Regions from separate parts of the Clostridium sp. 1001283B150225_161107_B6 genome, predicted to be linked through region 2. Evidence: a T-box and tRNA genes for the amino acid it is inferred to sense, from the RefSeq annotation. Region 2 holds a T-box; the other holds one or more tRNA genes.
What was found. A T-box is a leader RNA that pairs with one kind of tRNA and senses whether it is charged. The one in region 2 lies ahead of proS (proline--tRNA ligase), so its partner is inferred to be a tRNA-Pro.
Positions count from the first base shown of each region.

Region 1: it has a tRNA-Pro gene. The T-box ahead of proS (proline--tRNA ligase) is inferred to sense a tRNA for this amino acid. The anticodon was not compared.

Region 1 covers NZ_JADNMD010000008.1:255,533-258,948, reverse strand. The annotation lists gene I2H39_RS18915 (lectin like domain-containing protein) at 1-73, shown strand, start outside; gene rdgB (RdgB/HAM1 family non-canonical purine NTP pyrophosphatase) at 136-735, shown strand; gene I2H39_RS18905 (YfcE family phosphodiesterase) at 755-1,255, shown strand; tRNA gene I2H39_RS18900 (tRNA-Pro) at 1,345-1,419, shown strand; tRNA gene I2H39_RS18895 (tRNA-Gly) at 1,443-1,513, shown strand; gene I2H39_RS18890 (PRD domain-containing protein) at 1,785-3,416, shown strand, end outside.
Region 2 covers NZ_JADNMD010000003.1:312,473-315,888, reverse strand. The annotation lists gene I2H39_RS09915 (substrate-binding domain-containing protein) at 1-49, shown strand, start outside; gene I2H39_RS09910 (AI-2E family transporter) at 108-1,229, shown strand; T-box leader at 1,345-1,563, shown strand; gene proS (proline--tRNA ligase) at 1,653-3,092, shown strand; gene I2H39_RS09900 (nuclear transport factor 2 family protein) at 3,202-3,416, opposite strand, start outside.

The DNA of each region.
Region 1 (3,416 bases), on a different contig from region 2:
CGGAAAGGTGTGGGAACATGTGGAGGAAACACAGTCCTGCAACCTGTGCCTGAAGGCATATACAAAGGAATAACAAAGAAATAACTGAGAATAACAAAGGAATAATACAGGAACAGAAGGCAGAGGGCTTTGGACATGGGACACAGAATCATATTTGCAACGGGTAATGAAGGGAAGATGCGGGAAATCCGCCTTATACTGGCTGATTTGGGGCTTCCCATACTTTCCATGAAGGAAGCGGGCGCTGAACCGGAAATCGTGGAGGATGGAGCCACGTTTGGGGAAAATGCCGAGATTAAGGCAAGGGCTGTGTGGAATCTGACCGGAGATATTGTACTGGCGGATGACTCCGGACTGGTGGTGGATTATATCGGCGGGGAGCCCGGTATCTATTCCGCCCGTTATCTGGGTGAGGATACGCCCTATGAGGTTAAGAACCGCAGTATCATAGAGCGCCTTAAGGATGCAGAGGGCCGGGAGCGCAGCGCCCGGTTTGTGTGCAACATTGCAGCCATGCTGCCGGACGGCCGGGTGCTCCACACAGAGGCTGTGATGGAGGGGCTTATTGCCGGGGAGCCGGCCGGAAACGGAGGCTTTGGGTATGACCCAATCCTCTATCTGCCTGAGTTCGGCAGGACATCCGCTGAAATCACCATGGAGCAGAAGAATGAAATCAGCCACAGGGGGAAGGCATTGAGGGCGATGAAGAAAGCCCTGGAAGATGTGCTTAAGTAAGAGATGGAGAGGACGAAGGATGAGGATATTAATTGTCAGTGACACCCACAGAAGGGATGAAAATCTAAAAGAGGTAATCCGGCGTACAGGACCCCTTGATATGCTGATTCATTTGGGAGACGCAGAGGGAAGTGAACACGCCATTGCCACCTGGGTCAATGAGGGCTGCGATTTAGAGATAATTTTGGGAAACAATGACTTTTTCTCATGTCTGGACAAAGAGAAGGAGCTGATGATTGGAACGTATAAGACCCTGCTGACCCATGGTCATTACTATAATGTATCGGTGGGGGCTGAGTACCTGAAACAGGAGGCCAGGGCCAGGGGCTTTGACATTGTCATGTTCGGGCACACCCACAGGCCTTTTTACGAGGTGGAGAAAAAGGAAGGGGATAAGGATTTGATTGTTCTGAATCCGGGAAGCCTGTCCTATCCGCGCCAGGACGGGCATAAACCCTCTTTTATGCTCATGGAAATCGACAAAGAGGGAGAGGCCCATTTTTCGCTGAATTTTCTGTAGGATTTTTGTTGACATTTGTGAAGGCATAGTATATAATAATCCTTGCGTCGTAAGACGGGATTGGATGACAGGTTATATTATGCCGGCGCCGGGGTGTGGCTCAGCTTGGCTAGAGCGCCTGGTTTGGGACCAGGAGGTCGCAGGTTCGAATCCTGTCACCCCGATTACAATTAAATATATTCATTATGCAGGTGTAGTTCAATGGTAGAACACTAGCCTTCCAAGCTAGATACGTGGGTTCGATTCCCATCACCTGCTCTATTTTTTTGTCAGGGAAGCCTTTTGCAGCAGGGCTTCCTTTTTTTGTGCGTCATAACAGGGCTTATTTCCCCCACCTTATATTGCAGAGGCTGTCATGATACAATAGGCAGATATTCACCGGAGCAGGACATATTTGTACAGCAGTATGTACAGTTTTGTCCACATGGCTCCGGACAAATTAAGGAAACCGCAAAACTAACAATCTTCAGGTGCTCTTGCTATAATCAAGTTATCAAAAGGCACCTGGGAGGTATGGAGAGGATAAGACGTGAATTCAAGACAGATTGCATTCCTGAGACTTTTACTGGAACAAGAAGAGTATCTGCCTGTGAGCTGTTATGCAGGAAAGATGGATGTATCGGACAAGACGCTGCGCAGGATGATACCCGGAGTCAATGAGATTCTGGAGTCCTATGGGGGCGCGGTTGAGAGCCGGCCCGGAACCGGAATCAAGCTTGAAATCAGCGGGGAGGAGCGGGAACGGCTGATGAATTCAGCCTACATGATGGAGCTTATGGACTCCAGCACATTATCCAGGTCCTGGAACCAATTGTCCAGAAGAATGGATATAGCCCTGAACCTGCTGCTTTATTCGGATGAGACTACATCGCTGTCCGGCCTTGCCTACAAATATTATGTGAGCAAGAGCAGCATAGCCGGGGACCTGAAAGCCCTGGCGCCTTTTGCCAGAAAGCATGAATTGAACATCAGCCAGGGACACGGGGGGACGTCGGTGGAGGGAACAGAGAGCTGTTTAAGGAAGGCTCTGGCGGAACTGCTGCTGTATATCCTGAATAACAACATGAATGCCAATACCGGAGGAAATCCGTCTGCAGCAGGTATGTTTGAGTCGGATACCCTGATGACCATCCTGGATATCTTCACGGAGGAGGACCTGAATTTTGTGGAAGGGCGCATAAGGCACATTGAGGCGTCCGCCGGATACCGGTTTGATGAGCGGGAGTACATGCAATTTTCCGTGAGTCTGCTGGTAATGATTGACAGGGTGCGGAATGGATTTTTCATGGAGCCGGTCCTTAAAAGCAATTACCGGAAACAGGAAAGGGACCCCTTAGATGCCATTGCATTTGAACTGGCATCACGGATGAGCGGCGCTTACCGCTACACGCTGTCGGTATCGGAAACAGCACATATTTATAACATTCTGTCCTCCACCCATCTGGGGAATTTCCTGATGCACAGGGAGCTGCCGGAGGAGGAGTCCAGGAAGACGGCCGTGGCCTTCGGAGAGGATTTTATCGATGCATTTTCCGTGATTACAGGAATCAACCTGAGGACGAAATCAACATTTTACGTAAATGTGGTGTCCCATATCACGCTGATGCTGAACCGGGCAGCCGCCAGTACGCCGGCCCGGAATCCCATTATAGATATACTGCTGGATAATTATAAGGGAACCATCAACGTATGCCAGATAATATGCAGGATACTGACGGAGAAGTTCAGGCTGCCGGAGATAAGCTTTGATGAGATCTGCTACCTGATGCTGTACATACAGGGGGAGCTGCTGGCGGATGAGGAAAAAATGAATGTGATTCTGGTTTCCAATATGTCCAACAGCATCACAAATATACTGAAGCATAAATTGTCCCAGAACTATCCCCAATGGACCGTGCTGAGCTGTGATTACAACCGGTTCCTGGAAACGTCTCAAAAGCAGTATGATTTGATTTTGTCCACCGTGCCCCTGGGGAGCAGGGAACATGTGATACCCTATGTCCTGGTTTCGCCGCTGCTGGATGAGAAGGACTGTGCTGCTGTCAACAATCTGCTGAAATCAAGACGCCACAGGGAGGATTTCTATCTGAGGGAGCTTATCAGGACCAGGAATGACCTGAATGATATCGGATGCGCCATAGAAGTGAGAAAACGGAAGGCA
Region 2 (3,416 bases):
CCAGCTGGTGACACAGGATACAGTGGACAGCCTGGTAACAAAGGAATAATTTACCGGCAGTTCTTGCACACAGGAAACAGAATAATTTCAGGCCATCGGCTCATACTATGAGGGTACAAAGGAAGTACGAATCAGAAACAGGTGAGTCCATGGAAAAACCCGGTAAGAAACTGAAGAAATTACTAATTATAACAGGAACCACGGGAGCGGTGTATGCAGGATTTAAATACCTGCTGCCCCTCGTGGCTCCTTTTTTCGTGGGTTATATCCTGGCCCTGCTGCTGCGGCCTTCGGCCAGGTTTCTGTCCTACCGCATGAAAATAACGGTAAGGGGAAAACGGCATCATATGCCCATCGGCGTCATCGGCGGCGTGGAATTTCTGGCAGTGCTGTCCGTCCTGGGAGCAGTGCTTTACAGAGGCGCCCTGAAGCTGTGCGCAGAGGGCAAGCTGCTTATGGTACAGCTGCCTGTGTGGCTGGAACAGTTTGATGTGTGGCTCACAGGAAACTGCCACAGGATGGAACATGCCATGGGGCTGAGGGCCGGCTGTGTGGCGGACATGGCAGGGGACATGCTCTATCATATGGTAGATACATGCAAAACAGCCGCCATGCCCTTTCTCATGGCCAACTCCATGTCTGTAATCAGCTGCCTGGCAAAAGGAGCCATTGTAAGCCTTGTGGTGTTCCTGGCAGCCATATTAAGCCTTCAGGAAATGGAGGACCTGCGGGACCGCCGGGACCAGTCCGCCTTCCGCAAGGAATTCAATATGATTGGAAGCCGCCTGGTACAGACAGGGAAAGCCTGGTTCAGGAGCCAGGGAATTATTCTGTTCATAACAACGGGACTGTGCATCGGGGGAATGTTCCTGCTGCGGAATCCCTATTATATCATGGCAGGCATCGGAATCGGCATACTGGATGCCCTTCCCATCTTTGGGACCGGTACGGTGCTTATACCCTGGGCGGTCCTTAAGCTGGCCGTGGGGGACTGGAAACAGGCACTGATTCTCACGGCCCTTTACCTGGTGTGCTACTTCGTGCGTCAGATTCTGGAGGTGCGTATGATGGGCGGCCAGGTGGGTCTGTCTCCTCTTGAGACATTGGCGTCCGTGTATGTGGGGCTGGAACTGTTTGGATTTTTTGGGTTCATACTGGGGCCTTTGGGGCTGCTGCTGATTGAGGATATGGTGGAGGCATGGACGAAAGAGGAAGAGATGGAGACATAGGGGGATACAAGGAATGATTTGTCTGCCACAGAAGCGTCATATGGCGATTCTGTGGTTGACAAAGTCCCAAAACTGACGTAAAATCATTCTTACATAAAGAGATGACCAATTCATAGAAATGACATGGAAAGGGAACAGTAAGCGTGATTGCACGTCACAGAGAGAGGACCGAAGGTGAGAGGTCCTTACGGTTGGCAGATGCTGAACCCACCCTGGAGTCCTGCATGATGAATGCAGCGTATGTCCGGCGTTAACGGATTATGAGAGAACCATGAGGGCGGACAGGGCCCTGAGGTTAATGAGGGTGGTACCGCCGAGTCATTCGGTCCCTTGTGCATAGAGCGCAGGGGACAGGGTGGCTTTTTTAGTTTCATAATGTTAGATATGCAAGGGTCAATGTAAATAACGAAAAGGAGAAGAATCATGGCAGACAACAAGAAAATGGTAGAGGCCATCACATCCATGGATGAGGATTTCGCCCAGTGGTATACGGATGTGGTAAAGAAGGCGGAGCTGTGCGATTATGCCAGCGTCAAGGGATGCATGGTGATTAAGCCGGCCGGCTACGCAATCTGGGAGAACATCCAGAAGGAGATGGACAGAAGGTTTAAGGAGACAGGGGTGCAGAATGTCTACATGCCTATCTTCATACCCGAGAGCCTGTTGGAGAAGGAAAAGGACCATGTGGAGGGATTTGCCCCTGAGGTGGCGTGGGTAACCCATGGAGGACTGGAGGAACTGCAGGAGCGCATGTGCGTCCGGCCTACTTCTGAGACACTGTTCTGCGATTTTTATGCAAAGGACATCCACTCCTACCGCGACCTTCCCAGGGTCTATAACCAGTGGTGTTCGGTTGTGCGCTGGGAGAAGACCACGCGTCCCTTCCTCCGCTCCAGGGAATTCCTGTGGCAGGAAGGTCATACAGCCCATGCATCAGCTGAGGAAGCTGAGGCCAGGACAATCCAGATGCTGAACCTGTACGCTGACTTCTGCGAGGAAGTGCTGGCCATTCCTGTTATCAAGGGCCAGAAGACGGATAAGGAAAAGTTTGCCGGAGCAGAGGCAACCTACACCATCGAATCCCTGATGCACGACGGAAAGGCCCTGCAGTCAGGTACCAGCCATAACTTCGGAGACGGGTTTGCAAAGGCATTTGACATCCAGTTTACGGACAAGGACAATACATTAAAGTATGTACACCAGACTTCCTGGGGCGTGAGCACCCGTATCATCGGCGCCATCATCATGGTGCACGGCGATGACAACGGCCTGGTGCTTCCTCCGAGAATCGCTCCGGTCCAGATTATGGTTGTTCCGGTGCAGCAGCAGAAGGAGGGCGTGCTGGATAAGGCATACCAGCTGAAGGAGCGTCTTACCAAGGCAGGATTTGCCGTAAAGGTGGATGATACGGACAAGAGTCCGGGCTGGAAGTTTGCTGACTGTGAGATGCGCGGCGTACCCCTCCGCGTGGAGATAGGACCAAAGGATATAGAGAAGAACCAGGCCGTGCTGGTGCGCAGGGATAACCATGAGAAGAGCTTTGTATGCCTGGATGAGCTGGAGTCAAGAGCAGGCGAAATGCTGGATACCATCCATGACTCCATGCTGGAGAAGGCAAGAAAGCACAGGGATGCCCACACCTATACAGCAGCCGGATGGGATGAATTTGTGGATACCGTCAACAATAAGCCCGGCTTTGTAAAAGCCATGTGGTGCGGCTGCCTGGAGTGCGAGGAAAAAATCAAGGAAGTGGCCGGCGCCACATCCAGATGCATCCCCTTTGAGCAGGAGAAGCTGTCCGACACATGTGTCTGCTGCGGGAAACCGGCGAAGAAAATGGTTTATTGGGGCAAGGCGTACTAAAAAATATATAGAAATGGCAGATGCAGGACCAGACCTGTATCTGCCGTTTTTTTATGCACGGAAAAGAAATACCTGGAGAGGAAACATCCGGAAAGGCGTTCCTGCGGGTTTATACCCCCAGCCATCTGCTGCTGGCTTCATATAACCGGGCAATGGTTTCCGGCCGGTCTTCCCCGGCCAGGTCCCCGTTGGGATGTCCGCCGTATTTGACCTGACGGAGCATCATATTGGCATAGGTGGGACGGTACTGGGACAATTCCTCCCGGCTGGCGCAGAAGGAACCATGTGTAAAGGCGGATTTCATAGTATCCTTCTCATAGATGG